2 regions of the Paenibacillus ihbetae genome follow, and region 1 is predicted to be linked to the other one. Evidence: riboswitches for the same ligand, from Rfam matches in the RefSeq annotation. Region 1 holds a riboswitch; the other holds the start of a gene.
The links. Region 1 has a riboswitch for cyclic di-AMP ahead of BBD41_RS26270 (C40 family peptidase). Riboswitches for the same ligand answer to the same signal wherever they lie in the genome.
Positions count from the first base shown of each region.

Region 2: linked by a shared signal. The riboswitch ahead of BBD41_RS19120 (TrkH family potassium uptake protein) and the one ahead of BBD41_RS26270 (C40 family peptidase) in region 1 are both predicted to bind cyclic di-AMP.

Region 1 covers NZ_CP016809.1:5,831,965-5,848,456, forward strand. The annotation lists gene BBD41_RS26245 (glycoside hydrolase family 88/105 protein) at 1-879, shown strand, start outside; gene BBD41_RS26250 (glycoside hydrolase family 43 protein) at 896-2,479, shown strand; gene BBD41_RS26255 (helix-turn-helix domain-containing protein) at 2,543-3,385, opposite strand; gene BBD41_RS26260 (glycoside hydrolase family 28 protein) at 3,629-5,200, shown strand; gene BBD41_RS26265 (pectinesterase family protein) at 5,289-10,871, shown strand; cyclic di-AMP (ydaO/yuaA leader) riboswitch at 11,125-11,258, shown strand; gene BBD41_RS26270 (C40 family peptidase) at 11,262-11,738, shown strand; gene BBD41_RS26275 (stalk domain-containing protein) at 12,081-13,340, opposite strand; gene BBD41_RS26280 (2Fe-2S iron-sulfur cluster-binding protein) at 13,577-13,966, shown strand; gene BBD41_RS26285 (AraC family transcriptional regulator) at 14,188-15,054, opposite strand; gene BBD41_RS26290 (L-fucose isomerase) at 15,256-16,492, shown strand, end outside.
Region 2 covers NZ_CP016809.1:4,272,996-4,289,487, reverse strand. The annotation lists gene BBD41_RS19135 (succinate dehydrogenase cytochrome b558 subunit) at 1-474, opposite strand, end outside; gene BBD41_RS19130 (LysR family transcriptional regulator) at 746-1,672, shown strand; gene BBD41_RS19125 (potassium channel family protein) at 1,695-2,369, opposite strand; gene BBD41_RS19120 (TrkH family potassium uptake protein) at 2,386-3,726, opposite strand; cyclic di-AMP (ydaO/yuaA leader) riboswitch at 3,790-3,936, opposite strand; gene BBD41_RS19115 (CPBP family intramembrane glutamic endopeptidase) at 4,228-5,916, shown strand; gene uvrC (excinuclease ABC subunit UvrC) at 5,888-8,005, opposite strand; gene BBD41_RS29840 (hypothetical protein) at 8,148-8,324, shown strand; gene trxA (thioredoxin) at 8,305-8,622, opposite strand; gene BBD41_RS19100 (hypothetical protein) at 8,873-9,028, shown strand; gene dnaI (primosomal protein DnaI) at 9,126-10,079, opposite strand; gene BBD41_RS19090 (replication initiation and membrane attachment family protein) at 10,115-11,617, opposite strand; gene BBD41_RS19085 (YuiB family protein) at 11,892-12,191, opposite strand; gene hemQ (hydrogen peroxide-dependent heme synthase) at 12,452-13,201, shown strand; gene BBD41_RS19075 (hypothetical protein) at 13,554-13,817, opposite strand; gene BBD41_RS19070 (NAD(P)/FAD-dependent oxidoreductase) at 13,818-15,011, opposite strand; gene BBD41_RS19065 (NAD(P)/FAD-dependent oxidoreductase) at 15,492-16,492, shown strand, end outside.

The sequences.
Region 1 (16,492 bases):
GAGTACAATCTGGACCAGATCAACCAGGGGAAGAATTTGTTTGCCCTGAGGGCCAAATTTCCAGACTCCCGTTATGAAAAGGCTTCCCATACGCTGGCCGCCCAGCTCATCAGCCAGCCCAGGACGACGGACGGCGGTTTTTGGCACAAAAAAGTATATCCATTTCAGATGTGGCTGGATGGGCTCTATATGTCTTCGCCGTTCCTGGCGCAGTATGCCAAAACCTACAACCGCCCCGAATTGTTTGACGAGGTGGCACATCAGCTTCTGCTGGTGGAGCGCAGAACCCGGGATCCCAAGACGGGTCTTCTGTATCACGGATGGGATGAAGCGAAGGAACAGGTTTGGGCCGATCCGGAAAGCGGGCGGTCCCCGAACTTTTGGAGCCGGGCTTTGGGCTGGTATGCGATGGCGCTTGTGGACAGTCTGGAGTTTTTCCCGGTAGATCATCCGCAGCGCGGTACGATCATTGGCATATTCGAGCGCCTAAGCCGAGCGCTGGCACGATGGCAGGAGAAAGAGAGCGGGCTGTGGTTCCAGGTGCTCGACCAGGGCTTCCGGGAAGGCAATTATCTTGAAACCTCCGGCTCCTCCATGTTTATTTATGCTTTGGCCAAGGGCGTTCGGCTCCAGTACCTGGAGCAGCCTTCAAGGCCTGTTGCGGAGCGGGCGTACGCCGGTTTGATTCAGCGGTTTGTTGAGGCCGGCGAAACCGGCGTGCATCTTCACTCCATATGCCATGGAGCAGGGCTGAGCGATGACCGCAACGGCTCGTATGAATATTACATCGGTGAACAAGTGGTGTCCGATGCCCAGATTGGCGTGGCGCCTTTCATCCTTGCCAGTCTGGAAATGGAGCGGTTACTAGATTCGTTATAGGAGGAGGAACTCGATGATGCACTCATCGTCAACACTGCAAGCATTACAGAACAAACTTTGGCTGTCGGACCAGGGGGACGGGACGTTCGTGAACCCGGTGCTTCATGCGGATTATTCGGATCCGGATGTGATCCGGGTCGGGGAAGATTTCTATATGACGGCTTCCAGCTTCGGCCATCTGCCGGGACTGCCGATTCTGCACTCGAAGGATCTGATTAACTGGAGGATTATTAATCATGTGCTGCCCCGAATGGAGCTGCCGGGCTATGACGTCCCTCAGCACGGGAACGGCGTGTGGGCTCCGGCCCTTCGGTTCCATGACGGCAAGTACTGGGTGTTCTATGGAGATCCGGATGTCGGCATTATGATGAGCACAGCAAGGGACCCGGCAGGCAGCTGGACGCCTCTGCATCTGGTTCAAGAGGGGAAAGGCCTGATCGACCCGTGTCCGTTCTGGGACGATGACGGCCAGGCCTACCTGGTTCACGCGTTCGCCAAAAGCAGATGCGGCATCAAGCACCTATTAAGAATGTGCCGGATGTCCCCGGACGGAAAGCGTCTCTTGGATGAAGGCCAGATCGTCTTCGACGGGACCGAGCATCATCCGACGATGGAAGGGCCGAAGATGTATAAACGGCATGGTTATTATTATATTTTTGCGCCTGCCGGGGGAGTATCAACGGGGTGGCAGACCGTGCTCCGGTCAACCTCGGTCTTTGGGCCTTATGAGGACAAAATCGTACTGCATCAAGGCAGCAGCCCGATTAACGGCCCGCATCAAGGCGGCTGGGTAGAGCTCGCTTCGGGCGAATGCTGGTTCATGCATTTTCAAGACAAAGGGGCATACGGGCGAATCACTCATCTGCAGCCGATGCGCTGGGTCGATGATTGGCCGCAGATCGGTATCGATGCGAATGGGGACGGGATCGGCGAACCGGTTCTGCGTTATCCGAAGCCAAACGTCGGCGGGGAGCATGCGATTCAGGCACCGGATGATTCGGACGAATTCGAAGGGGCTGAGCTTGGTCTCCAGTGGCAATGGCAGGCCAATCCCAATCCGGCCTGGTACGCATTCGAGAGGGAGAGCCATTTGCGATTATTTGCCTTCCCGGTGCCGGATAACCAGTCCTCCCGCACGATCTACGCTGCCCCTCACTTGCTGATGCAGAAATTCCCGGCAGAAGTATTTCAAGCTGAAGCGAGGGTGGACGGAACGGCACTCAAGCCCGGTGAATATGCGGGCCTGATCATATTCGGGCGAGCCTTTGCTTATGCAGCCATTCGGATGAAGGAGGACGGATCCGGCATGGAACTCCTCCGTGCCGAAGGAAACGACCAGGCGGAACATATTGTGTGGTCCGGTGGATTGAGCGAAGGGAAGGTAACGCTGCGGGTGACGGTTCATCCTGGCGCTATATGCCGCTTCGAGTACGCCGGCGCTGGCGGTCCTTTCGTGCCGTGCGGAGATAAGGAGTTCGAAGCGGAAAAGGGGCACTGGGTCGGAGCCAAGGTAGGATTGTTTGCGGCGAGCCGAGAGGATCACTCAGACAGAGGGTATGCGGATATCGACTGGTTCCGGGTTGGAAGAGGAGAGAAATAGAAGCTGGAAGGGCTGCTCCTAGACGGGGAACCCGGCATTGGATCAGCCCGAACGGCCCTGAGGCTATCCATGGCGCTTACGGTATTGAAGGGGCGTCGTGCCTGCGATTTTTTTAAAGGTTTTATTAAAGTGGGCAATATGCTCAAATCCGGTTTGCTCGGAGATGAATTGTACGGATTCCCGGCTGCTCACAAGCATCTTCTGGGCTTCACGAATCCGTACCACCTGCAGGTACTCGCGAAAGTGAAAGCCCGTCAGCTTAGTGAACACTCTGCTGAGATAGGAAGGGCTGATGTAAAACTGCTTGGCGACCTGATCGAGCGTAAGCCTTTCATGATAGTTGGATTTGATATACTGGGCAATCTCCGAAATTTTCTGGTGCATCGGATGCTCATATTCAGGGGGCTGCGATTGGAGCGAGGTCTCAATCCGGTGCAGGCGGATGAGCAGCTCGTTCATCCACGCGCGAACCAACGAGCCGTAATGTGCCTGCCCGGATTGACATTCTGCGAGCATCGAGAGGAGCAGCCGTTCGATTTCGGGCTGATGCTTCAGCGGAATGCGAACCAGCCTGGATGTTCCGTGATCGAGCAGCTTGGCGACGCCGGCATCGCCCTCTTCGATGAAGCTTCGGGAGAAGCCGATCAGCACCCGCTCGAAGATCAGCTTATCGGAGCTTGCCGTCGAATGCAGATCATGCGGGTTCACGATCATCATATCCCCTTTTTTGACGGTGAACACATTATCGTCCATGAAGTAGACCCGCTCTCCATTAAGCAGATAATACAGCTCGAAGTAGGGGTGCTCATGCGGACGGGGCATGCTGCTGGAACCGTTTCTCGACATGTATTGGATGGAGAAATCATCTTCTCCAATGTGGTACTTGGGCTGCAGCCGGTCATTCATTCTCTCTAACTCCTTTGCAACCGCGGATCCCGATCCTATTGTCATTCGTGAAGCCTGATGTACCTAAACAGGTCGGAGACAACGGATACGGCCAATTGGGGTCGTAGAAAATTATATAACATGCCTGCAGACGATCTTCAAGGGCTTTGGTTGCAATCGGCAGCATTTTTTTATAAGCGCTTACATCTTCATGTGGTATCAATCGAATAATCAAACTTGAAACTTACTAAAGCGGAGGTAAGCATGATCAAACAAACAGAAGAAGCAATATGTCCCGACTTGCCTGTAATCCCGGAATACACAGTTATGATCACAGACTATGGCGCTGTAGGAGACGGCGTTTATGACAATACCCAGGCATTTCATCAAGCAATCGAAGCTTGCGCAAAGGCAGGAGGGGGGAAGGTGGTCATCCCTCCGGGGATTTGGCACACCGGTCCGTTAACCCTGCAGAGCCGGATTGAGCTTCACGCTTCTGCCGGTGCTCTCGTCATGTTCAGCAAGCAATTCGAAGCTTATCCGATCCGGATGTCTACTTATGAGGGCCGGCAGATGTTCCGCTGCCAGTCTCCGCTCGATGGAGAAGGATTGGAGGATATCGCAATCACCGGCAGCGGCATCTTTGACGGAGGCGGCGAAGCCTGGAGGCCCGTTAAGCAAGGGAAGCTGACGGAAAGCCAGTGGGATCGTTTAATTCATACCGGCGGCGTCGTGGATGACGAGGGACTGTGGTGGCCAACGCCGGCTGCCCGGGACGGGAAGGAGAACCTGGCCCGGATCGAACAGACAGGCAGCCGAAATCCCCAGGATTATGAGCCTGTCAGAGACTATCTGAGACCCAATCTGCTCAGCTTGAGAAACTGCAAGCGGATTCTGCTCAGCGGCCCTACCTTTCAAAATTCCGCAGCCTGGTGCCTGCATCCCTGGGCGTCGGAGCAGATTACCATTCAAAACATTACCGTCCGCAATCCATGGTATGCCCAGAACGGGGACGGACTGGACATCGATTCGTGCAAATACGTGATCGTGGAAAATAGCTCGTTTGATGTAGGAGATGACGCGATCTGTCTGAAGTCCGGCAAAAATGAAGCCGGGCGCCTGCTGGGAAAGCCGAGCGAGCGGATCAGCATCCGGAACTGCACCGTTTATCACGGCCACGGCGGGATCGTTATCGGCAGTGAAATGTCCGGAGGCATCAAGGATGTGCACGTATCCGATTGCACCTTCATCGGCACCGATATCGGCATCCGGTTTAAAAGCTGCCGCGGACGCGGCGGCGTGGTCGAGAATATCTTCATTGAACGGATCCGGATGCGGGATATCGACGGGGATGCCATCTCCTTCAATTTATATTACGAAGGGAAAGCCGGCTCCGGCGAATACCAAGCGGAAGCGATGCTCCCCGTTACCGAGGAAACCCCCGTGTTCCGCAATATTGTTATTCAGGATATCGTCTGCAGCGGCGCGCATACTGCGCTCCTCATCAATGGACTGCCAGAGATGCCGGTGGAGAAGGTGACGGTGATGCGCTCGGCCATCACAAGTCGGGAAGGCATTGTATGCCGCAATGGAAAGAACCTGACGATTCAGGACATGGTCCTTCGCAATCAGGACAATCCGCTGCTTCTCTTTCACCAGAGCCGAAATGTACAGGTGGTGAACGTCAAGGGGGAAAGCGACTCGCTGGATGACCGCTTGCTTGTGGTTACCGGGGAACGGTCCGGGCAAATCGAATGCTCGGGGCTGCATGCCGATAGGGCAGGGCAGATTATGATTTCTTCTGAAGTGGAACCGGAGGAGGTTGTGATCAAGTAGCTTTGCTGTTGGATGCATTAAGGCTTAGAAAGGAGGTGATGGAATTATAACCGTTGCAACTATCTCAATATGATAAGGAGGTTCGCCATTGAAAGCTGCAAAATGGCTGAAGCAAATGCTTGTTCTCACGATGCTGTTTACCGGTTTCTCCGGAGGAGCCGCCTATGCCGAGGAGGGCCCTGAATCCGAAGTTCCGGCGAAATCGCTGCGGACGCCTGCCTTTCCAGGGGCCGAAGGCGGCGGCAAGTATACGACCGGCGGCCGGGGCGGCGACGTGTACGAGGTAACGACGCTGGCCGATTCGGGTCCGGGGTCGCTGCGTGACGCCGTCAGCACCGGGAACCGGACCGTTGTATTTAAGGTCGGCGGCGTCATTCAGCTGAAATCTCCGCTCAAAATTCTCGGTGACAATTTGACGATTGCCGGCCAAACGGCTCCGGGCGATGGGATTACGGTCATCGGATACCCGACGTCCTTCGATGGAAACAATCTGATCATCCGTTACATGCGCTTCCGGCTGGGCGATATGAACGAAACGGAAGCAGACTCTTTTGGCGGGCGGTACAAGAAAGATATTATCATCGACCACTCCTCGTTCAGCTGGTCCGTCGACGAAGTGCTCAGCCCTTACGGCAACGAAAATGTCACCGTGCAGTGGTCAATCATAGCAGACGCCATGCATATTAGCAGGCATGCCAAAGGCAGACACGGCTACGGGGGAATATGGGGCGGAAAGAACACCAGCTTTCATCATAACCTGATCGCCCACAACTCCAGCCGCAACCCTGCCTTTGACAGCACAGCCGGCAACTCCCATGATTTTCGCAATAACGTTGTATATAACTGGGGTTTCTTTGCTTCTTACGGGGGTAAAGGCGCGGTTACCAATATCATCAACAATTATTACAAGCCCGGCCCCGAAACGGAAGTCGTCCGGTTCATGAATGCGGAGAGCACCGGAAGCTACTATATCGATGGTAACATCATGGACGGATACCCGGAATATACACAGGATAACTGGTCAGGCGTTCATAAATACCCGAATTACGTGAAGCTGGAAGCCCCCGCTTCCTTCGCCAATCCATTGCCGACCGAATCCGCCGAGGCCGCTTATGAAAGGGTCATGCAAGGCGCTGGCGCCATCCTGCCGAAGCGGGATGCCGTCGATGCCAGAATCATCCATGACGTTATTCACCGAACCGGCATGCATATCAACTCTCAGAATGAAGTAGGGGGATATCCGATCGTAGAACCGGTTAGATCCACGATAGAGGATGACGATCATGATGGGATGCCGAATGATTGGGAGGCCGCCCGCGGTCTGGATCCGAAGGATCCAAGCGACCGTAATCTGGTCAATGAGGAAGGATATACGAATCTGGAGCTGTATCTGAATTCCATTACAGGCAACGGGTCGGCCAATCCCTCTGCGGTCATTACATCTCCGGCGAACAACACGGTGGTGAAAGCCGGATCGGATGTAACGATTGAAGCGTCCGTTTCGGATGAAGACGGAAGCGTAACGAAAGTCGAGTTTTACCGGAATGGGGAGAAGGTTGGAGAGGACGACAGCAAGCCGTTCAGTTATGAGTGGACGAACGCCGCGGACGGCACCCATTATTGGGCTGCGAAAGCGGTTGACGATACGGGTACGATGGCGTTCTCGACAAGCGTGGTCGTTCATGTGAACACCGAAGGGAGCATTAAGCCTTGGAAGTCGGCAGATGTCGGCAGTCCGGGAATTCCGGGACACACGCAGCTTGGTAACCGCCCCGGCGAAGTGACCGTCAAGGCGGCAGGCGATATCGGCGGCACAGAGGACGTCTTTCATTTTGCCTATCAGGAAATAGAGGGCGATGCTGAAATTGTTGCTCGCGTCGAAGCCATTACCCCCACGAACGAAGAAGCAGAAGCCGGTATCATGTTCCGCGAGAGCCTGAAGGAGGATGCTCCATTCGTTTCCCTGGTCGTCCCTTATATTCGTACGGGGAAAAGAGGCGTCACCCTTAGCCGCGCAGAAGAGGGGGGAGAAGCTGCAAGAATTCAGCCGGAGCAGGAATTTCAGCTGCCCTACTGGATCAAGCTTGTCCGCAAGGATAACCAATTCACCTCGATGATCTCTCAAGATGGAACCAGCTGGACCACGGTCGGAAATGTCCAGGTCGATTTGCCCAAGCAAGTCTATGCCGGTCTCGTGGCGGATGCGGCCAAAGTGAATAATGAGACGTGGAAATACAATACCGCGACAATTTCCAACGTCAATCTATCGGCGGATACAGGCGGCGGTCCGAAAACCGTGTATTATGTGAACGATGACTTCGAAAACCTTGAAGCCGGCTCGGTGCCTGACGGATATGGCGTGATCCCGCAGCCTCAGGATGCGGATCATACGGTCACCGTGGAGGAAGTCCCCGTCAATTCTACGGGTAACGATTCGGAAAAGGCGCTGAAGGTATACGATAATGCCGTGGGCAGCACAGGGTTTACAATCAACTTCCCGAGGCAGGCAGGCACGGTCGTTGTCGAGACGGATTTCATGTCACCGGCCATGCCTGGCACTTCGGTGCTGCTTCAAATCAAGGATGCAGAAGGTACCAAGACGCCGATTGCTCTTGAGGTGCGCAAGCCCCAGCTACCGATTCAGGAGGATGCCTACGCCCTGGTTTACAAGAACAAGAATGGCCAAGACGTTAAGCTGACCGGCCTCCCGGCCGCCAACCGCTGGTACAATCTGAAGGTCATTGCCAATGCGGCCGCCAACACCATGGATATTTACGTGGACAACGTGCTCGCAGCGGAGGGGGCTGAGCTTAGGGACGATATGCGGACGTTAGGACTGGGAAGCGCCTTGTTCGGCAGAACGCCCGGAACCGGCAAGGGGACCTATTACTTCGACAACATCAAGGTATACGTGGAGCCGGCAGCCGCGCCTAAGGGCTTGCGGGCGCTCCCGGGGAACGGAAAGGTTCAGCTGGATTGGAGCAGTACGCAAGGCGCTCTATCGTATACCGTTAAAAGAAGCACGACAAACGGGGGACCTTACGAGACCGTTGCTGCCGATTGGAGTGCTTCCAATCCATCGTATACGGATACGAGCGTCATCAATGAAACCACTTATTATTATGTGGTTACGGCCGTGAGCGAGTTTGGAGAAAGCGATCCCTCCAACCAAGTGCGTGTCACGCCGTCGGTGAATGCCGTAAAGCCGCAGGCGCCGGCGGAGCTCGCGGGACTTGGCCGTCACACCCAGGCGGATCTTACCTGGCAGCCGGTGGAGCATGCAATCACTTATACGGTGAGACGAAGCGAGAGTCTGGAAGGGCCCTATATCGAGGTAGGACGTGTAGAAGAGCCCTTCTATCGAGATGCGGGGCTTGTAAACGGTAAAGTCTACTATTATACGGTAACTGCGACTAGCGTTGCCGGCGAAAGCGAGGCGTCGGACCCGGTTGAGGCCCGCCCGGTGGCGCCGCTAGAATCGCCAGCGGGAGTTAACGCGAGTGCCGCTGATGCATCGGCTGTAATCTCATGGAATGCCTTACCCGAAGCTTCGAGTTATCAGATCAAGCGAAGCACCGTTCAGGGAGGCCCTTACACGGTCATTGCCGATCAAGTAAAGGATGTCCGCTATGAGGACAGCGGCTTGGAGAACGGGACGGCCTATTATTATGTCGTTTCCGCACATAACGGCGCCGCCTCCAGCGCGAATTCTGAAGCGGTTCGGGTCATTCCATTCCCTGCGAGTACCGCGCCGCCTCCGGCTGATCTTCGATTGAACCCGGGCAAGAACCGCGTCAAGCTCTCCTGGTCAGCCGTAGAAGGTGCGGCTTCTTACCAAGTTACAAGGTCGGAATCCAGAAACGAAGAAGGTAAGGTCATCGCGTCTGATTTGCGGCAGCCCGGTTTGATCGATACGGATGTCGTTACAGGTAAAACCTATTATTATTCGGTCAGGTCGGTAAACGGGAACGGACCGGGAGTCGGAAGCTATCCTCAAGGCGCAACGCCTGCTTCGATCATCATCGTGGCCAAGGACGGTACAGGTATGTTTACGAGCGTTCAAGCCGCGATAGACTCCATCCCGGATGGCAATACGGACCGAGCGATAATCTATATCCGTAACGGGATCTATGAGGAGCAGGTTACCGTTCCCAAAACGAAGCATGCCGTGAGCTTGATCGGCGAGAGCAAGGAAGAGACGGTCATCACCTATACCGGGATAACGGGCACCGGATTCAATGAGCGTGCCACTGCAATCGAATCCGATGATTTTACCGCCGAGAACATCACGTTTGCGAATGGAGCGGGTGCCCAAGGCCCGGCGGCGGCAATCGATCTGCGGGGCGATCGGGCCTATTTCAACAATGTACGAATGCTCGGATATCAGGACACGTTCTTTGTGAACAATGCCGGGAAACGGGTGTACGTGAAGAACAGCTATATTGAAGGAGCGGTTGATTTTATTTACGGACCAGGAATCGGCGTGTTTGACCAGAGCGTCATTCACAATGTCCGTTCAGGGGGATATATTACAGCCGCCAGCACCCCGGAAAATCAATCTTACGGATATTTGTTCATCAACAGCAAAATTACGGGAGCGGGCGGAATCTTCGATGTTTATCTTGGGCGTCCATGGCGACCGTTTGCCCATGTGCTGTTCATGAACTCGGAAATGGAAGGAATCGTGCACGATAAAGGCTGGCATAACTGGGGAAGGCCGGATAACGAGAAAACCGCCAAATACTACGAATATAACAATACCGGACCTGGCGCGGCAGCCGAGGCCCGCGCGAATTGGTCGAAGCAGCTCACGCCGGACGAAGCCAATCTGTACACGGTTCCCATGATGATGAAAGGATCGGATGGCTGGGATCCGACCATGATGCCGGTTCTTCCCGAGCCTTACGGGGAAGATGACGATACGCCGCCGCACACGGCTTCCAAATTAACGCCGGAACAACCTAACGGCCTGAACGGCTGGTACACGGTGCCAGTTACCGTTGAATTGAGCGTGCAAGACGACGGTTCGACCGTTACCGAAACCGTCTACAGCTTTGACGGCGTTACCTGGACTCACTACTCGGGGCCGATCGTTCTGGACCAGGAAGCGGCATCGGCTGCGCTATATTACCGCTCTGTCAACGCTGCAGGTCTTGAAGAAAGCATCCAATCCGTTCCATTGGCCATTGATCTGTCCCCGCCGGACATTCGGGTAGAGCCACCGGCAAAAGAGGGAGGATGGAATGTCTCCAGCGATTGGACGCCGGTCATCCATATGACCGACTCCGTTTCCGGCATTGATGGAAGCCGGACGGTCATTAAGCTGGACGGCCAACCCGTCCCACCCGGTGAAGCTATCCCGCTGTATCAGCTTCCGCTCGGTGATCATGTCTTGACCGTGGAAGGAGCAGATCTAGCGGGCAATACGGCAGCAGCCGAGATTGAATTTCAGACGGTGACGAGCCCCGGCGATATGATCGCCCTGATCGAGCGGTTCCTGAGCAGCGGGGATATCCGGAACGCAGGGATCGCGAACAGTTTGACGAAGAAGCTGGAGAAGGGGAATCTGGGCAGCTTTGAGAATGAAGTCGGGGCGCAGCGAGGCAAGCATCTGTCAGAAATGGCGGCAGACGTCCTGCTGCGGCATGCCGAGTCGATAAACCACATGTGATTTCATACAGCTTGCATTTGCTAGTACAGAAGCCGGCGCCTTAGCTGCCGGCTTCTTATATGAAGAATTTCGCCGCACGAGAAAACGGAAACAATTTTAACATAAATGTCATGACTATGTGACCTTTCATATAGTAAAAACACTGTTGAAACTCTTTCGATTCGACGGCGATATCTAAAAAACGATAGATTTATCGGATATTATTGACAGTTTGCTAGCTTGTATACTATATTAAGAAAGGGTTACAAAATGTTAATGAATTTTGCCGAATTTCGCTAAAGAAAACGGGGGAACCGTCCTGGGTGAATTATTCTTGTAGTAGAGGGAATATAGGTGACCTTCAGCCGAACCCTTAGCTAACTCCGTAGGCATCGAAGGAGAGAATATATTTTGAAGAAATTGGTCATTTCTTTGCTAGGATCCGCAATCATTTTTTCTTCCGGTGCCGTGACAGCGTTTGCCGATCAGCAGCCTAACTTTCAGCAGCAAGTGAAGCAGTTAGTAGGAACACCGTACAAGTGGGGCGGAACAACCACAAGCGGATTTGATTGCTCCGGATTTATTCTGTATATGTTCCGTAATTTTGATCTTGACCTTCCGCGCACTTCCCAAGGACAAGCCCAAGTAGGCGTGCATGTAGACCAGGAAGAGCTGCGTGTCGGTGATCTGGTATTCTTCAACACGAACGGCAAGGGAATTTCACATGCTGGCGTTTATATTGGAGACGGGCAGTTCGCACATGCTTCAAGCAGCAAGGGTGTTCGAATCAGCAAGCTTAGCGATTCTTACTATAAGCCTCGTTATGTTACCGCACGTCGGGTGCTAGGCCAAGAGGAATATGCGAAGCTGGTAGGAAGCGTTAGCTAGACCAGCTAATCCTTGATCATGATCCGACTCTCTGCACGATGCAAGTCTTGAAAGTCCTAGTAAAGGAATCCTATGGTCGATTTTTATTGATTGCACCGAATACATACATAAGTCTTGATGATGACCTCTGTTTACAACGGAGGTCATTTTTTTTGTGCCGGTCATGCGGAAGAGTGGCATCGGCTAATTCATAGCCTGTGTCGTTTCATTGGCTGTCAGAGATGCTCGGTTATCACGGAAGCATTGAACAAGCTGAACAGGCTGCAGGTCCATAGCGACCGGCAGCCTGTATGGTGAAGAGAGGAAGGATGGACTCATCCACGCTTCAACCTTTATTACGGATCACTCTTTGATCACCGCTTTGTTCATGGCGCCTTCGATATCATCACCGTAGACTCTGAATATACCGAGCCGCCACAATGCCGCACCTTTCAGCTGATAGCGCTTGGCCAGACCAAGCTTGTCGTCGATGGAGTTCTCCGTTTCGCTGCCCAGGCTGATACCAAGCAGCAGCTTGTCCTTGGGTGCCCCGGCATCCAAAGCAAGCTGAATGGCCTGCTGCACTTGCGTGTTCGGTTCCGGCTTTCGGTCTTTGTTGCCAACCGGGTGATACTGGTATGCCATGATAATCAGATCGTCGGCAATCGATGCAAGCGTTTTGTAATCATACCCTTTATAGGCGCTGTTTAACGGAGGTACGGCCAAGGACAGGGCAGCCCCTTTCGGCAAGGCAGCTCTAAGGTCCTTCACGTATTGGTTCAGCAGCTTCTGCTGGGAGGCGGCATCCAGCTTGAAGCCCAATCCTTCGAAATCAAGCACGACTCCGCCGAACCCATTGTCCGCAACGGCGGCGGTAATCCCGTCGATCGATTTCATCCGCAGCAAGGCGTCGCTCATCATTTTTGTCAGCTCGCCGTTACCGTCCAGTGCATATACCATCAGATAGGGCTTAATGCCCTGTTCTTCCGCATCGGCTACAAGTGACTGGGGCGTGATGTCTCCGGCGGCTTCCGGCATGCGGTATTCAACCCCTTGAAGGGTGAATTCGCCGTTACGGTCAATTCGGCTCCAGCCAAAGGCGACGGAATTCATCCATTGAATAATATCCCGCTCTTTGAAGGATTCAATGGCATAGAAGGCCCGCAGATGCATTTTGCTTTTCGGTGATTTGAGCGATACGGTGCGCGTTGCCTGATTCCACTTTACGGAAGCCCCGAATTGGCTGCTGAACGAGCTGAGCGGAATCAGCACGCGTCCCTCGCGCATGATGGGCGCTGCAGGCAGCTTGACGTTCTTCTTATTCACCACGGCGGTGGTGCTGCCGACTCTGAGCTGAACCTCGGTTGTGTTATCGGTGCCGTTCTTTACCGCCTGCACGGTTTGAGTCTTGCTGTTCCATTTGATATCGATGCCCAGTGCCTCGCCCACGGCCCGGAAAGGTACGTACGTTACGCCTTTCTCAATTCGCGGAGCCGCATCGAACGCAAGCGGAACATCATCCAACAGAACGTAAATGGATGGTGCCGCATGGGCTGGATGATGATCAGCCCCGGTTCCGAGCAGCGACAAAGAGAGCAGGGAGGCGGCGGCCAGCTTTCCCAATCGATTTGAGTATCCGATAATAATCTCCCCCACATTCTATGAAAGATAAATGAATCTATGAAACGGTTTACAGCAATGATAGTATAGCAAAATATTGGTAGAATACAAAATAAATAAATAGAGCGGTTTTCCATTGAATGTCTGCGTATAGAAGGCGTGAGAATAGCCCGGCTTTCGAGTATAATGGTAAGCGTACGTAGGAGTGAATAGTTCCAGGCATTTTAGGAGGATATATCGTGTTTAAATTCTGGAGGAGTAGAAAGAACAGCCATTCGGCCGGTCATCCGTCTGCATCCGGTGGACAGGAGCTGGCGGAGGCTGTTCCCGACAAGCTCATCGAGCTTTCCGGTCGGGAGGTTCACAAGAGCGTTGCTCCCGTGCTTGGGATGACGGTGCTGGATCTGGCCGAGCGGAACGATGTGGATTGGAACTCTTTTTGCAAAAGGGGCACATGCGCACGCTGCCGATGCCATGTAAGCGTTGGTGTCCAGCATTTGTCGTCACCGAATCAGGCGGAGGAACAGAGGCTGGACCCCGAAGAGCTCGAGGAAGGGTACCGGCTCGGCTGCCAAAGCCGGATCGAATCGGTCGGCCCGATCAAGATTAAGCATGCCCCTTATTTTTAGTAGAATATTTGTACCTTTTTGGGTTAACAAGTGACCGTCCCTCGTCTAATAAAATCTTGATGATTGCTCGAAGCTCGCTTACACGGACCATTCGTGCCTCGGCACGAGTGCGTTGTCGGCGCGAGGAAGCCGGCAATCCTCGTCACGGGATTGCGATTGGCGGCGCATTCGCCGCATAAACGTCAAGCAGGCAGCCGCATCATAGCCGCTGCCTGCTTGCGTTATTCCGTCAACTGGGCTTGCCGCCGCTGACTTTCCCGATAGGAGGATGGCGTCTGCCCGGTTATTTTTTTGAACAGCATGGAGAAATACTTATCATTCCCATATCCGACCTGCGACGCAACCTCGTGCACGGGGGCGTCGGAATCCGACAGCAGACGTTTCGCTTCTTCAATCCGCTTGGAGATTAAGTAGTTGAAGGGCGAATCGCCGAGCTCTTTTTTGAATAGATGGGATAAATAGTGCTGACTGACATACAGCGTGTCGGCGATGTCCTTCAGGCTGATGCTCTGGGTGTAGTTGGCATCAATGAATTGCTTGGTTCTCAGCGCAATTTCATGTTTTCCTTTCAACGCCTGGAATTGGTGCTTCACGTCGATAATCCGGTAAATGACCGTAATCAGCGACATAAGCAGATTCGTGCTCAGCGTTTCATAGCCAAGAATTTGAGAATCGCATTCTCGAATGATGTCCGATAGATAGCTCTCTACCTTATATGCGTATTTCTCGCATGAAATAACCGGCTCCACGTACGGAGGCAGCAGCATTCCCTGAGGAACGCCCTCGATATGCAGGGAATCGACTCCGCAATAGATGACTTTAAAGGGACTGCTTCCTGCCGACTTCTCCTCATGCGGCACACCCGGATTGTAGATGGCCACATCTCCTTTTCGGAGTTCGTACACCTTGCCCGCGATCCTGAATTCGCCGCGGCCTTCCACGACATACAAAATTTCGCAAAAATCATGGATTTGCGGCGGTCCGTAGAAGAAGTCTTCATCCACGACCTGTCCGGCAAAGAGCAGCTGTGGATTTTTCTTGAATCGGAATTGATCGCTTCTGCTGTGTGGTATTTCAATCTTCGGCACGTCGTTGTCCCTCCCCAAAGCGAAACTTCCTGTCATTATTATACTGCATAATTGCGTTATCTCGAAATCGTTTTCAGTTCAAGGCCGGCGGTTCACTGTTTTGCTGAATATCCAGGGCAACAAAGCAATATAGTGGGTTATCCCGCATATCGAATCTATTTACAATGTGGATATAATCAATGATTTGGGAGGCGTGGCATTATGACGATTGAAAACGATTACAGATGGAGAGACGGATTTCCGAAGATCGGAATCCGGCCGACGATCGACGGGCGGCGAAGAGGCGTGCGGGAATCCCTCGAGGAACAAACGATGAACCTGGCCAAGGCGGTTGCGGCGCTGCTGTCGGAGCAGCTCCATTATCCGAACGGCGAGCCGGTGGAATGCGTCATTGCCGATACCTGTATCGGCGGAGTGGCCGAGGCGGCGGCGGCTGAGAAAAAATTCAAGCATGCCGATGTCGGTCTTACGATCACGGTGACGCCTTGCTGGTGCTATGGAACGGAAACGATGGATGCGGATCCTTCCAGACCGAAGGCGGTCTGGGGCTTTAACGGCACGGGCCGTCCAGGTGCGGTCTATCTGGCTGCGGTGCTGTCCGCTCATGCGCAAAAAGGATTGCCTGCATTCGGTATTTACGGCGAGGATGTGCAGGATGAAGGAGATACCCGGATTCCGGATGACGTGCAGGAGAAGCTGCTGCGTTTTGCACGGAGCGGTCTGGCTGCTGCCATCATGCGCGGCCAAGCGTATCTGTCCATGGGCTCGGTGTCGATGGGGATCGCCGGCTCGATTGTGGACGACAGCTTCTTCCAGGAATACCTCGGCATGCGGAATGAATATGTCGATATGAGTGAATTTACCCGCCGGTTGGAAGAGGAAATCTACGACCCTGAGGAGTACAAGCTGGCGCTGGCGTGGGTGAAGGAGAACTGCGTCGAAGGACCGGACAACAACCCGCAGAAGCTTCAGACGTCCCGTGAACGCAAGGACTACGAGTGGGAAACGGTCGTAAAAATGACGCTGATTACGCGCGATCTGATGATCGGTAATCCACGCCTTGCGGAGCTGGGCTTCGAGGAGGAAGCACAAGGACATCATGCGATCGCATCAGGCTTCCAGGGGCAGCGTCAATGGACCGATCACTTCCCGAACGGGGACTTCCTTGAAACCATTCTGAACTCCTCCTTCGACTGGAACGGCAAGCGTTCGCCGTATATTGTGGCGACGGAAAATGACAGCTTGAACGGGGTCGGCATGCTGTTCGGTTATCTGCTTACCAATACGGCTCAGATATTCGCGGACGTACGGACATACTGGAGCCCGGCTTCGGTTGAACGGGTGACCGGCTACAAGCTTGAAGGGAAAGCAGCGGGCGGCATTCTGCATTTAATCAACTCCGGCTCCGCGGCGCTTGACGGCACCGGTGAACAGCAGC
Region 2 (16,492 bases), 1.6 Mb from region 1:
CGCGAAGTGGAACGTAGCCGATACAACGCCGATGATATACAGAACAAATAATACCGGATTGCTCACGATATCGTGCATGACGGCGCCCAGATCATCATGGGTGATCTTGCCGATCATGATTTGAAAACGGGTGTCGTACATATGCCAGATGACAAATACGAACGTAATAACCCCGGTAATCCGCTGAACGGTAAAACGAATGTTCCGCTCATAATTGTAGTTGCCGATGTTGTTTTTGGCCTGATACGCAATGTACAGTCCGTAGACGCCGTGATACAGCAGCGGCAGCCAAATCAGGAACAGCTCGAGGAAGAAGACAAGCGGCATGCTGTTCAAGAAATGAACGGCTCCCTCGAAGCCTTTCTTTCCACCCTCGAAAGCCTGAAAGTTGGATATCATGTGGCTGAGCAGAAATGCTCCAAGCGGTATGACACCGAGTAAGGAATGCAGCTTTCTGGAATAATACCCTTTCATTAGTTGACGTTCCCCTTTCCAATGTGCAGCGTTTTCAATTTCAATCTTTCCTATTTACGGAACAATTACACTTACTTACGCACTTACACAGTGCTTTTCGCGTGCAACGACAAAATGTTCCCTTTTTCCACAAACGTGTGAACATCCTGTGTCATGTTTCATGTTACTCCTTTTTTTCTTATAAGGGAATTGCAATATAATTATTAATCGTTATAATCTATACGCATAAGGATATTTTGGAACACCATCCTATATATAATGGAGGAATATCATGCTCGAAGATCTGGACATGTTTGCCGTTGTGGTGGAGCAATCCAGCATCAATAAAGCGTCCAAGCTGCTGAACCTGTCCCAGCCGGCGCTCTCGCGGAAGATCGCCAAGCTCGAGGACGAGCTCGGCCTGCCGCTGTTCAACCGACGCGGCAAGCGCCTTGAGCTGACGTCGATCGGACAGATCGTATATACCTTTGCGCTGGAGCAGCGCCAGCAGCAGCTGAAGCTCATGCAGACGCTCGCCCACTATCGGGAAGGGGAGCAGATCTCGATTAATCTGGGCGCGAGCCTGACGACGCTGCAGACGACGCTGCCCCCGCTCGTCAATGCGTTCATGGAGCGGCATCCCGCCGCGGAGATCAAGCTGATTACCGGCAAAACCCATGAGATCGTTTCCTATGTTAGGGATAAACGGGTAGACGTCGGCATCGTTGCCTCTTCCATCAACCAGCCGGGACTCAACTGCATTCCCCTGTTTGACGATCATTTGGAGCTCGTCATTCCAGCCGTCCATCCGCTGGCGGAGCTGGAGGATGTCGAGGTCGAGCACCTGCAGGGACTACCGATGATTATTTTCTCGACCGGCACCTGGTACCGTAAGCTGACCGACGACCTGTTTCACCGGTGGGGCATCATGCCTGATATTCGGATGGAGATCGATTCCTTCGAAGCGATCGTCCGCTTGATCCCGACCTGCAAAGCAGCGGCCCTGCTTCCGAAATCATACCTCCGTCCGCAGCTGCTCTCCGACAACGGGCTTGTGGACATTCACATCCCCGCGCTCATGGAGACGCGGCGGACGACATCCCTGATTTACGGGGATGCTTCAGAGCTCAGCAGCGCCGCCCGTCGCTGGATTAACGAGACCGAGGTGCTCTTCCGGAGCCTTGCGGAAGAGAAGCAGCGAAAAAACCTGACGACCTAGAAATTCGTCAGGTTTTTTTGTATTATTTCTGCTGCAGATTCACGACTTCGGTCTCAAACCGTTCCACATTGTCGTTGGAGCCGATGACGACCATAACATCGCCGGCATTAACCACGTCCATCGCCGTCGGCGCAACGATAATGCCGGATCGCTTGTTGAGGGCAACCACCGTGACACCGTAACGGACGCGCGTGTTCAGTTCGCTTAACGTCTTGCCGTCCATACAATCGGTTACCGTCATTTCCACAATCAAATAATCCTTAGATAATTCGATATAGTCGAGCAGATTCGGCGTAACCAGCTGGTGAGCCACACGGATCCCCATATCCCGCTCCGGGAAGATGACCCGGTCCACGCCCAGCTTCTGCAGCGCCCGGCCGTGCAGCACGGAAATCGCTTTGGCCACGACGGTCGATACACCGAGTTCCTTGAGCAGAATGGCGGACAGAATGCTCATCTGGATATCGTCTCCGATCGCGACGATCCCGCAGTCGAAATTGCGGATGCCGAGCGATTTCAGCATCTCCTCATCCGTAGCATCCGCGACCACCGTATGGGTCAAATGCTCGCTCATATCCTCGACGACCTCTTCGTTCCGGTCAATGCCGAGAACTTCATAGCCTAGTTCCATCAGTTCCAGTGCCAGACTCGAGCCGAACCGCCCCAAACCGATCACTGCAAATTGCTTTGGTTTCATGTCTCTCCTATACTCCTTATCCAATAATCATTTTGCCTTCCGGATAACGATACAATTCTTTACCCTTTTTCGGCCCCAGTGCATAAGCCAGCGTCAACGGACCGAGACGTCCGGCAAACATCGTCAAGCTGATCAGTATTTTGCCGAGCACCGTCAGATCTGGCGTCAAGCCCATCGATAAGCCGACGGTGCCGAAGGCCGAGGTCGTTTCGAATAAAATCTCCAGGAAATCCGCATCCTCCGTCGTGGACAGAATCATGGACACCGTCAATACGAGCAGCAGCGCCAGAAGCGCAATCGTCAGCGCCTTAAGCACGCGCTCCTGGGCCAGGCGATACCGGAACATAACGATATCGTCTCTCCCTCTCATCATCGCGAACACGGCCCCTACCATAACCATAAAGGTTGTCGTCTTGATCCCGCCCCCCGTCGAGCCAGGCGACGCTCCGATAAACATAAGTATAATAATGAAAAATTGCGTGGCTTGCCTGAGGCCGCCGATATCTATCGAATTTACGCCCGCTGTTCGCGGACTGACCGACTGGAAGAACGAGGCAAGCACTCTGCCTCCCCCATCCAAGGAGCCCAGCGTTAGCGGATTGGTAAACTCAAAAATGAATATGATGATCGCCCCGATAAATATCAAAGATCCCGACATCGAGAGAACGACTTTGGAGTGAAGCGAAAGCTTCCTTTTTTGACGGAAATCGATCAAATCGGATAATACAACGAACCCGATACCGCCGGATATGATCAATAGCATGGATACGATGTTCACCAGCGGATCATCGACATAACCGGTGAGACTATGAAAATCGCCGAACAGATCGAAGCCCGCATTGTTAAACAGCGAAACGGAATGGAACAGGCCGAAATAAATGGCTTTTCCAATAGGCATATCCCATGCCCAGCGGAGAGTAAATAGTAAGGCTCCGCATGCCTCGAAGGTCAGGGAATAGATAAACACCCGCCGGATTAAACGAACGATCCCTTCGATCGAGGACTGATTCATCGCTTCCTGCAGAACAAGCCGGTCCTTGAGGGATATCTTGCGCTTAAACACCAGGGCGAACAGGGTTGCCATCGTCATAAACCCGAGCCCGCTGAGCTGAATGAGCAGGAGGATCACCGTATGTCCGAAGGCACTGAAGCTTGTGCCTGTATCCACGACGACAAGCCCGGTCAGACAGACGGCTGAAGCTGCCGTAAACATGGCGTCAATCCAGGCGATCGGTTCGCCGGTCCTGCTGGATACGGGCAGCATGAGCAGAAGGGTTCCGACCAGGATCGCCGCCGCAAAACCGAGCGCAAGGATCTGCGGAGGTGACAGCTTAAGCCAATTCAATTTTGAGTTCAATGTTTCACCTTCTCCAAAAAAATCAACGAAAAAAGACACTGGAAAACAGTGCCCTTAACGGTCTGGTTCCTGTGCAGCAGCCTACGAGGTTAGCTGACGGATTCGGGCATTATCACAGGCCGCCCTATCCATGATCCGAAAGAGATCATGAAATTCACCCCAATTACATGGTTCCCCCGTTCTCAGTACGAAATTCGGCTGGTCTATTCAGTTCCTTGAAAGCATGATGTGATTATAACGCAATCCGGGAGGGAACCCAACGCCGTTTTTTTACCAAAAAGACTTTAAATAAGGGCGATTTGGGCATATTCAAGAGTACAAGGATATCATTCTCTAACGTTTTCGAAACCTTTCATTCATTTTCAGCGTTTTATTTCATTATTGGGCTTTGGGATAAGCAGGGCTTGTTCTTCATATGTATGTTATATTGACTCTATGATCCGCATGTTGCGGGGCCGGTTATTCATATCGGAAAGCACTAAAATCAAGAGGAGGAATTTCATGAACCGTGCCGCAGAGCCCTTGAAGCTGACGCCTAACCTGAAGAAGCTTATCGCCCCGGCCATTATCGGCCTGATCCTGTTTCTTGTTTTTCAGGTACTCCCATCCACTTCCTTCGAGTCAACCGATACGCCCTATCCGAAAATCATCTCCAAAGAGGAGGCTGCACAAGCCGCGTCACGGTTCGCGAGCGAGCATTTAGGATTTCCTGCTGCCGAAGGGGAAGACACGCTTGTTACATACCAGTCCAACTCCGAGCTGTACGGATATTTGGCGAAAGAGAAGAAGCTCCGGGATTATAATAAGAGCTACGGAGCCAAATACCCTTACGATGTATACCGTGTCCGCTTCACCTTGCCGGGCGGCGATGCGCTGAACGTGGATGTACATATGCAAAATGCCGGCATCGCCGGATTTTCCTATGATTCCGCCCGCTCCGTTTACGACCGGATCGAGCTGAATCAAGGGGAGGTCCGCAAGCAAATGCTGCTCCTGGTGGAGGAGGGCATGACGCTGGCCGAGAAGCAGGCTCTCGCCGAGCCGTGGCTCAAGTGGGCCGGATATGATGCGACGCAGCTCCAGCTCTCCACCCGGGAAGGCGAACCCACGCTGAAGTATACCGTCACGGAAGCGGCGATCGGGGATTCGAGGCTGCAGCTGGCGTTTACCTTTGAGCATGGAAAGCTGCGTTCCTTCGAGCCGGCATTCTCGGTTCCGGCAGCGCACACCGCCTATGTCAACAAGCAGACGCAGGACGCAACGCTGCTGACGCTCGTCGGTTACGGTTTGTTTACGCTTGTGCTCGGTATCCTGGCCATCGTCTACAGCGTCAAGACCCGGGCCTACACCTCGTTTAAGCGCGGTATCCTGCTGTCCGTCCTGTTGTTTGTCATCCAGATGCTGAATACGTACAACCTGGTTCCGGTCTTTAAGGCACAAGGAATGTCCGAGACCGGGATCATCGGGATTATGATCTTCTACGCCATTTATTCCCTCATCTTCTCCGCTCTGCTCTATTTCTCGCTTGTCGGCGGAAGCGGCCTATGGCGGAAGGAAGACGGGCTTAATCCGTGGCCGCGGGCCAAGGAGCCCGGATACGGGCGCTATGTCCTGGACAGCATGAAGGTGGGCTATATGTGGGCACTCATTCTGCTCGGCATCCAGTCCTTGATCTTCATCGCGCTCGGCCTGACCTTGAACACCTGGTCCACGACCGATGCCTCGCAGTCCCCTTACAACATGCTCTATCCATGGCTGTTTCCGCTGATGGCTTGGCTCGCAGGCATATCGGAGGAAGCGGTATACCGGCTGTTCGGCATTAGAATGGTGAAGAAGATCGTGCGCAGCACCTTTGTCGCGAGTTTGATCACCTCGATCATCTGGGCGCTCGGCCATACGCTGTATCCGATTTACCCGGTGGTGTCCCGCCCGATTGAGCTGGTCATTATCGGCCTGCTGTTCAGCTATATCTTCCTGAAATACGGATATATTGCGGCCATGTTCTCGCATGTCATCTTCAACAGCATTCTTATGGGATTCAGCCTGGTCATGCTTCAAGGCGCCCCTAACGTGCTGATCGGCCTGTTCTATATGGTGCTGCCGGCCATCGTGGCTTACGTGATCTATCGCTTGAATCCAATAAAAAAAGAGAAGCCGTATGTCACGACTCCTCATCACGAAGGGCATTGAGTATATCCGTAGCTAATTTTTCACCGATCGAAAGGGGCTTAAAGTCTTCGACTGAAGCCTCTTTTATTTTTTTGATCGAGCCGAAATGCTTCAGCAGCAGCTTCCGCCGCTTCTCGCCGATGCCCGGGATCGAGTCCAGCTTGGACGACACCATCGATTTGCCGCGCTGGTCTCGATGGAAGGAGATCGCAAACCGGTGGACCTCGTCCTGGATGCGCTGCAGCAGATAGAACTCCTGGCTGTCCCGAGGGAGGGACACCGGCTGCGGCGGATCGCCGACCATCAGCTGCGCCGTTCTATGCTTGGCATCCTTCACAAGCCCGCAGACCGGAATGAACAGTCCCAGCTCATTCTCCAGCACATCGATCGCAGCCGAAATCTGTCCCCTGCCGCCGTCGACCACGATCAGGTCCGGCAGCGGCAGATTCTCCTTCAGCACCCGCTCGTACCGTCTCCGGATGACCTCACGCATCGTCTCGTAATCATCCGGACCCTGCACGGTGCGGATTTTGTATTTCCGGTATTCCTTCTTATCCGGCTTCCCGTTCGTAAACACGACCATCGCCGAAACCGGATTCGTCCCCTGTATGTTCGAGTTGTCAAACGCCTCGATCCGGTTCAGGGATTCGATGCCGATCACTTCGCCGAGATTGGCCGCGGCAATCGATGTCCGCTCCTCATCCCGTTCGATTAAGCGGAATTTCTCATCGAGCGCAACCTTTGCATTTTCAATCGCCATCCCGACCATCTGGCGCTTTAAGCCGCGCTGCGGCACATGCACTTTGACGCCGAGCCATTCCTGCAGGGCGGCTGCGCCTCCGGCGGCGTCCACCAGGCCGGCAGCCTCCGCCCGCTCGTTCTCGGCTTTCGTCGCGGCGGCCAGACGTTCGGCCTCCTCCCCTTGCCCGGAGCTTTCCGGACCGCTGCCTGCCGAACCCGAGCCGGACGGGTCCTCTGCGACCGCTAAGGAAGGCGATCCAGCGGCATCGCCTTCACCGGCGCCTGGGGCCTGGCCGCTCTCGGTGGAAGCGGCGGCTCTGCTGCCTGCTCCCTCCGAAATCGGAGCATCCTTGGCCGCGATGCTGTCTTGCGCGTCGGATTCGGCCTCCTCGATCAAGACCGGTCCAGGAAGCAGGATTTCCTGCGGCACGGCAGGGTTATCGCTGTAGTACTGCGCAATGAAGGACATAAAGTCGCTGTGCGCGTCACCGTAGAACGGAAAGATCGACTTGTTGCGCTGTACCATTTTCCCCTGCCGCATGTACAGAATTTGCACGCACATCCAGCCTTTATCCACGGCATATCCGAATACATCGCGGTCCCGGGTGTCGGTCGTCGTGATCTTCTGCTTCTCCATCAAGGTGTCGATATGGATGATCTGGTCCCTGAGCTCCTTGGCGCGTTCGAAATACAGGTCCTCTGCGGCTTCCTGCATTTTGCGCTGCAGCTCCTTCTTGATCTCTTCATGACCGCCGCTTAGAAAGGAGTTGATTTCGCTGGTGATCTCCTCGTAGGCGGACTTCGGCACCTCTTTCACGCATGGAGCCATGCATTGGCCCATATGATAGTACAAGCACACCTCTTTCGGCATAACCCCGCATTTGCGCAAAGGATACATGCGGTCGAGCAGCTTTTTCGTCTGCTGAGCGGCATAGGCGTTCGGATAGGGACCGAAATACTTGGCTTTATCTTTAAGCACCCGGCGCGTCACTTCCAGGCGGGGATGCTCTTCGTTCGTAATTTTAAGATATGGATAGGTTTTGTCATCCTTGAGCAGTACATTATACCTTGGCTGGTGCGTCTTGATCAGGTTGCACTCCAGGATGAGCGCTTCCATATTGCTGCCCGTTACGATGTATTCGAAATCGCGGATCTCGGATACCAGCATCTGGGTTTTGCCGTTGTGGCTGCCGGTAAAATAAGAGCGAACCCGGTTCTTCAGCACTTTGGCCTTGCCGACATAAATAATGGTTCCTTCCCGGTTCTTCATCAGGTAGCACCCTGGCTGATCTGGCAGCAGCGCCAGCTTGTGCCGGATATTCTCCAGCGCCTTCTCCTGCTCCTGCAGTTGTTTGGCGAAGTCGTCCATCTTCTTCCTCCTCTCCAAGAAGATTATATATGATTATGATGAGAATTCTGCAAAAAATCCAACAAGCGACTTTCAATCCGCCTTGTACAGATCAACGGTTTTGTTCGTGGCGCCAAAGGCGCTCGCGGGCGGCTCGCTCACGATGGCGCTGACCGGGATCTATATATTGTACCCGGAAGCGCCGTCATCGAATGTTTACCATAATCCTGATGATAAACCGCATAAAGCGCCTATCGGATTGTTGACCGAAGGCGCTTTATGGAAGCTTTATGGCGATAGCGGCACTTGCAAATCAAGCATTATTGATGCTTCGCAATGATGCCTTTCAAGGCTTCTTTGGAGTTAAGCCCTACCACTTTATCGACAGGCTGGCCGTCTTTAAAGAAAATCATCGTCGGAATGCTCATGACGCCGAAGCGTGCTGCGGATTCCGGATTTTCATCCACGTTCACCTTTGCGATTTTTACATCGTCGCCGAGTTCTTGGGACAATTCGTCCAGAATCGGAGCGAGCATTTTACAAGGACCGCACCATGGGGCCCAGAAATCAACTACAACCGTTCCTTGACCTTCCACTTCGTTCGCGAAGGTTTGATCGGTAACATTAACGATAGCCATTGTATACTCCTCCTTACAGGATAATTTCAAGATATAGCGCGAATCATAATGTCGAATGCGTCGACGGTTTTAGTATACCACAAACTTTAAGAAAAAGTGAAATATACTCACCTAAAGAAAGAGGATTTCTCGGAATATTCATGCAATCTTTACAAATGATTTGGACATTGGGTATACTACTAATAATAAGTCGGGTGACCTGTCTTAGCCGTGCATACGGAATGTTCACCTTTTTGAGGAGGCAAGCACCATGGATGTAAACGTGCGCATGAACGATCCGCGGGAGCACATCAATGAAGAACCGCGTAATGATTTCAGCGATTTGATGATGGGCTTTCTTGGGATGTTCGGTTTCATGACCATCATCTTCTTCGGATTCGTCATTATCAAATTTTTGGTCGGCTAATTGACGGCTCCTGTGCGCTAAGAAAAGCCTGATCCCTGTCATCGCGTCCTGCGAAGCCAAAGGGATCAGGCTTTTTTACAATTCAATGATGAGCAGCCTAGAATTTTCCCCTCTGATTCTCGCCGTACAAATGAACGACATCCACGAACGGTGCAATACGGTTCATCAGCCGCTGCCCCTTATGGGCCTCTTCCCCGTCCTTGCTGGTAAAGCTTAAGTGCCGCTCGAGCCCGTCCAGCGGATAGTTGGATGTGTAGAAGGTCGGCTTGCGGTTCATCCGGTAATTCAGAATCGACCCCAGCACATGATCCCGTACCCAAGGGCTTAAATTCTCGGCGCCGATATCGTCGAAGATCAACAGATCGCAGTTCTTCATCGTCTCGATCATTTCCTTCAGCTTCGGCCCGTCCTGCATCATCGTTTTCAGATCCTCTACAAAGTCGGGCATATACACGATCACGCCCGAATACCCCGCCATCGCCAGCTCATAGAGCAGATAGCCCATCAAATAGGTCTTGCCGGTGCCGAAGGATCCGGTCAAATACAATCCCCGGGGACTCAGCCCATTCTCCTTCGTCTCCTTGATATACTTGAACACCTGATGAACTCCGGGAGCTCTCAGCCGATCCTTGGCCATAATCTCCATATGGTCATAGCCTTCATTCAGCGCCTTGTCGTCGACATAGAAGCTGCGGATCCGCTTCCGGATCTGATCCTCATTCGTTTTGGCAACCTGCAGGGAACACGGCGTTTTCCGTTCATAAATCTCCACCGTTCCATTGACCCGCTGAATATCCAGCTTGCTGTAGTGTCCCTGGAAATCATTCGGGCAATGGTCCAGTCCGGGACACTGCTTGCAGTTGGCCTGATCGCCGGCATACTGGTACAGCTTGCTTAAATTGATGCGCAGCACCCGGTCGTCAATCTCGGGATATTCCGCCCGCATCGCCTGAATAAGCGGATTCTTCAGCAGCTCCTCCGTAATCTCGGCCGTTCTGCGCCGTAGCGCAGAGCTCTTCATACTTTCCAGCAGCTCGCCAAGGGATTCCATCTCTCTCCCTCCTTCATCTATAGCATCTTTGGTTCTTATACGCCTTTCTTATTGCCGGCCTGCATCTCGGCAGCGAACCGCATCATCTCTTCGAATTCTTCATCCGAAACCGCCTCGCCCTTATCGGTCTCCAGCGCCACCGGAATTTCGGGCTTCGCCTGTCCGCTTCTAGCGTATGTACGCGTACGTGTTGAGGCCTGCTTCTGCTTGCCTTTCATCTTGGCTTGGTCCCTTATATATTGAACAGCCTTCTCGTAGCTGTTAACCTGCTTCAGCAGCATGTTGGAAGCGATCGCCTCCACGAAATTACGGTTGATCCGCTGCTCGCCGCCGACTGCGATCAACGACACCAAATAATGAATCAGTACGTTGATGACCTCGCCCGGCAGCTTGTAACTAAGGTCGATTTTTTCGAAAATGTCCAGGAACTGGGCGGGTACCGTCCCCGGAAAGAACGTCTGCAGCAGCCGGGTATACGGCTCATTGCGCAGCATCATATTATATTGATGGATATCGCACTTCGATTGGAACTGCGCAGGCACCTCGACGTAATACTCCATCTGCACGGCATGCTCCTCGGCAGGTTTATCCGGATCCGCATTCAATTCCTGATGCAGGGCCACCACCTTGCCGGCGGTAATCTGCCTCTTCTCCTGAAGCTTCATTCCCTGACGGAAATGAAGGCTCGCCTTGTGCTGCAGATCGTCCAGGACAATTTCCCCGTGCTCGCTGAAGATTCCGTCCTCGTCCAGAAGACGGCACAGGTCCTGAACGCTGAGATCATACTTGCGGACCACGTAATTCACGATCCCCATCTGCTCATGATCGTAGCGGAGACGCTCCACGAACACCCGGTTGCGGGACTCGCGCGGGAAGCGGAGGATAATGTCCGCATAATTGAGCCCTTCTCCCGGCGGGGTCGGCGGCAAGGCCGGCCTGGATACCGCTACCTCCTCCAGCGCCTGCTCCAATTCGTAATCGATCACATGGGTATTCAATTCGAAAATATCATAGAAGGGAACCGAAATGTTCTCCTTATTCAGCGAAATGCCCGACCATTCATGGGGCTCCTTGCTCCACAGCTCCTCGCGGAGCGACAGTACGGCGAATTTGCCGACCTTATCGCGGAGCAGCAGTGTCAAATGCTGCGTGTTGAAAAATTCGGCAGGGCTCAGCGGAGCCTGCAGCTCATACTCGTAGATGTAGTCGTCCGTCTCGGGGACGAACATCCGGCTCGTCTGCAGCAAGCCTACCGCCTCCAGCTTGGAGGTCTGCTCAATGAGATACCGGCGTCCTTTCTCGCTGGGCTCCAGCCCCAGCGTCAGAAACAGCCGCCGCTGCTGTTCGATCGCCGAATACCCGACCTTCTCGGCCGGCACATGCTGGACGAAAAGACGGTACAGGCTGATCGCAAAGGCGCCTACCATCGGCTGATATATCGAGCTGAGCATCTTGTCGTCCAAGCTGCTCAAACAGAAGTCACGGTATACGCAGTAACGGTGATTCTCGGTAAAATATAAAAAATTAGTCATGCGCATCGCTGTTGCTCCCCCTGTCGCCCAAAAATAGACTTCCTCTATTCTATCACAAATCAAGGGTTCGGAAGTCGGTTCTTTTGCATCAAAAATATTGGAATTCCATGCAAGCGCCTCATTCATTCCAAGCGAATAATAAGCGGCGGCCCCCAGTATCGAAGAGCCGCCGCCGTCATCCTATTCGCCTATTCCTCCTGCTTCCAAACCATTGAAGCGGATTGCCGCAAGTGCGTCAAACGATCCTATGAAATCGCTGCTGCACTGCTGCATATTTGTTCTAAAACATTTTAAAGCCTTTGATCCGCAACGTCTTAATCGTCCACCCGCTCATATAAGCGCCGATCAGTCCGGCAACGCCGGTCAGGTAATCCACCAGCTGGAATGATCCGACGTGAGTCCAAAACGGCGTCTGGCTCCGATCCCACAAGCTGTATACGACGACCGGCAAAATGACGATGACAAACAAAAAGCACGGAAACCAGGTCGTCTTCATCAACATATTAAGGATAAAGCCGATACCGAACATCATGACAAAAAATAAAATCATCAGGACAAGTACAGGAATAAATTGAAGCATAATCGCCTTATTCACCTCTTCTTTAACGCCTACGCATAGCAGCCTGTCAGGTTGCTGCTGTGCAGCATGATAGCAAGGCCTAAGCTTCAGCTAATAGCTAGTTTACTAAAAAAAATGTCACAGATCAACGAACAATCCGTGAATGAATTGTGACGCGTTTGCTCTGCGGACGGCACGTACAGTACAATGTAGGGAGTTGTAATGATAGCAAGCGGTGATCCGCTTGTGAGCTATCGAACATATTGTTTAGGAGTGATCTCATGAACGAAGCTGCAATGACGCTTGAAGGCTGGTATGCCCTGCATGATTTCCGCACGATCAATTGGTCTGCCTGGAAAGCCGCGGACGATGAGGTTCGCGCCTTTGCGCTGGACGAGCTGAACGGATTCCTTGAGGAGTGGGCTGCCGTTGACGAAGCCAAGCAGGGAAGCACCGCCGTATATACGATTGTCGGTCAGAAGGCCGATTTTGTGTTTATGCACCTGCGCGAGACGCTGGAGGAACTGAACGCGATCGAGAATGCTTTTAACAAAACAACCTTCGCCCAGTTCACTACCAAAGCCTACTCTTATGTAAGCATCGTCGAGCTGAGCAACTATTTGGCAGGCTCCTCGAACGAGGATCCGATGCAGAATCCGCATGTCGTCGCCCGCTTGAAGCCATCCCTGCCGAAAGCGAAGCACATCTGCTTCTACCCGATGAACAAAAAGCGCGATTTGTCGGACAACTGGTACATGCTGAGCATGGAGGAGCGCCGTTCCATGATGCAAAGCCATGGCCTGATCGGCCGCGGATACGCCGGCAAGGTGAAGCAGATCATCACCGGCTCCGTCGGCTTTGACGACTGGGAGTGGGGCGTTACCCTGTTCGCGGACGATGCGCTGCAGTTCAAGAAGCTTGTCTATGAGATGCGTTTCGATGAAGTCAGCGCGCGCTTTGGCGAGTTCGGGCCGTTCTATGTCGGCAACTTGCTGGACCAAGCCTCGTTTACCGAGCTTATGAAGGTTTAACAGCAGCCAATCGATATAACGTTAAGAGGGTTTCCCACAAGATCCTTGATCTGGCTGGGGCCCTCTTTTTGGTTTGGGGACAATGCGAGAACTGCTTAGTCCCATCGCTGTCCCCTTCAACGGGTTCCTCGATCCAATGGAGACATTCGGTATGGGGCATGTGTGTCCGGTGCAAAGTTTTCCTTTGGGAAAGCTTTCAACCACCAAGCCGCTCCCCTAAACGAAAAAGGTGGAGGACAGGTGCTCACTTCGAGCATGTCTTCCACCTTTTTTTGATTAGCACTAAGAAAGCGATCGCCTATATTAGAATGCAGAATGAAAATCCACTTGTGCTTCGTGGCATTCCAAGACGTCAACCCTCTTCCTCGTCGTCTTCCTGCTCCTGCTTGCGCAGGCCTTCCAGATACTCGGCCGTTGCCCGGTCCCGGGCACGTCCCTTATCCTTCAGTCGTTCGATGGCGGGAAGAATGAGAATATCCACTTCCTGCTGGATCGTATACGCCAGGTCGTAGCGCTCCTGGGATTCCAGATAGGAGCCGACCTCCATCAATGCATTGTAGCGGTCCAGCTCCTCTCTCGTGAGCAGTCCCCGCACCTGAACGCTGCAGTGTCTCATTTACAGAAACCTTCCCTTTCTCAGGACAAGCGGAATGCCGCCGATAATAAAGAGGTATCGCAAATCCACCAGCTTCTTGAGCTGAGCGGCCTTCCAGCCCTGATATTTCTTGTCGCCGACGACGGCGATTCCTTCTCCCTTGCCGAGAGAGGCAACCGTGCCTTTGTTATGGAATTCGAACTTCCGCATCGCCTTGCCGCGGATCGAAGCCACGATATTCTGCGCACAGCAAACGCCTTGCTGCATGGCGATCTGGGCGGTAGGCGGATAAGGACGGCCTTCATCATTAAAAATCAGCGAGTTGTCGCCGATAATATAAATGTTCTCGTAACCCGGAGCCCGCAAATACTCGTCCACCTTGACGCGGCCGCGCATCGTCTCGAAGCCAGCCGCTTCGACAAGGCGGTTCCCCCGGATCCCGCCGGTCCACACAACGGTTTGGGAGCGGATCTCTTCCCCGTTGTTCAGGAGCACGGCGCCAGGCAGGCACTCTTTAATGGCTACGCCGAATTTGAAGGTGACTCCCTTCTTCTCCAGCACGCGGATCGCATAATCGACCAGCTCCGGCGCAAAGCCGGGCAGCGCGGACGGCGCAGCCTCTACGTTGTAAATGTTCACCAGCGCCGGGTCAACGTCATATTCCTTGCACAGCTTCGGAATGCGGTCAGCCAGCTCAGCAACGAATTCGATGCCGCTGAAGCCCGCGCCGCCAACGACGAAGTTAATGCGCTCCTGCGGTCTGCGTTCATTTTTATACAAAGCAAACTGATACTCGATATGCTCCCGGATCAGCCGCACCGAGTTAATGCTCCGGATCGTCATCGCATGCTCGGCAAGCCCCGGGATGCCGAACGTCTCCGGCTCGCCGCCGAGTCCGATCACGAGATAATCATAAGATAGGGTGCCATCCTCAAGAATAACCTTCTTGTCATGAAGTCGGATCTCTTGAACCGAGGATTTCACCAGATCGATCTTGAATTCGTCGATCAGCTTCGAGATGGATACCCGCGTATTCTCGATACTGTCCGTTCCTGCTGCCGGCATATGTAAATGCGTTGTTATATAGTGGTAGTCGTGTCGGTTCACCAAAGTAACGTCGGCCTCATTATAATTCAGCTCTTTTTGCAGCCGCTGCGCTGTCAATATGCCCCCGTAACCCGCACCAAGGATTACGATCTTCGGTATGCTGCTCATTCTCCTGCTCCTTCCGGCTTGACTCTTTATATATATAGTATGGTTTACTTGTTAACATTTTGTGAAAAGCATGCAAAAAAAGAGAAGAGCCCTTCATCAGAGCCCATTTCACGATTTGACCTGACTGTGTCCGTCCATGCTCGTCCAGGCCCGATAATTCGGGTGGATTCGGATGTTTATCCAGATGCTGTCCTATTCAGTCAACCTGCTATGAACACAAGTTATCACGTTAATAATATGCATAAAGCCAGCAAAGATCAAGTTTTTTTTGCCGGCATATGAGTCACCCCGGCGGCATCGCATCCCCTCTCCTACAAAGTAAGCGCAATCATCGCGAGTGTAGGTATTTTAGCTCAATTCTCGACTTTTCATGCCGGGTCGTGACGATTATAATAGTTAGGGAATTCATGAATCAGCATAATCTTAGACAAACGTCTGTCTGATTCGAATAGAACCCTATTAAACGGAGGTGCTTACCGCATGACAACGACGCCACAAGACAACAGCATGACCGACCTATTGATTATCGGCGGCGGACCTGCAGGGATGTTTGCTGCGTTTTACGGCGGGATGCGCCAAGCGTCGGTAAAGCTGATTGAGAGCATGCCTCAGCTTGGCGGCCAGCTGGCAGCGCTGTATCCTGAGAAATATATTTATGATGTGGCAGGCTTCCCGAAGGTTACGGCCCAGGAGCTTGTGAACAATCTATCCAAACAGATGGACCTGTTCAACACGGATATCCGCTTGGAGGAGAAGGTCCAGTCTGTCGAAAAGCTGGAAGAACGCCACTTTGTCGTCAAGACGAATCTCGGAGAGCACCACGCCAAGGCGGTTATCATTACGGCTGGCGTCGGCGCATTCCAGCCCCGCCGGCTGGAGATCGAGGGCGCGGAGAAATATGAGAAGAGCAATCTTCACTATTTCGTAAACGATTTGAGCCGCTTCAAGGGCAAGAAAGTGCTGATCAGCGGCGGCGGCGATTCGGCCGTCGACTGGGCACTGATGATCGAGCCGATTGCCGAGCAGGTGACCCTGGTTCACCGCCGCGACAAGTTCCGCGCGCATGAGCACAGCGTCGAGCAGCTGATGGCTTCCAAGGTGAATATCATTACCCCTACGGAGATCACCGGACTGCACGGCGAAGATACGATCAGCAAGGTGACGCTGACCCACATCAAAACGAAGGAAACGCAGGAGATCGAAGTGGATGACGTGATCGTCAATTTCGGCTTTGTTTCTTCGCTTGGGCCGATTTCGGAATGGGGAATCGCGATCGAGAGCAACTCCATCGTCGTCGACTCCCGAATGGAGACGAGCATTCCCGGCATTTTCGCGGCCGGCGACATCACGACATATCCGGGCAAGGTCAAGCTGATCGCCGTCGGCTTCGGCGAGGCGCCTACCGCGATCAACAACGCGAAAGTATACATCGATCCGGAAGCAAGACTGGCTCCGGGCCACAGCAGCAACATGAAGCTCTA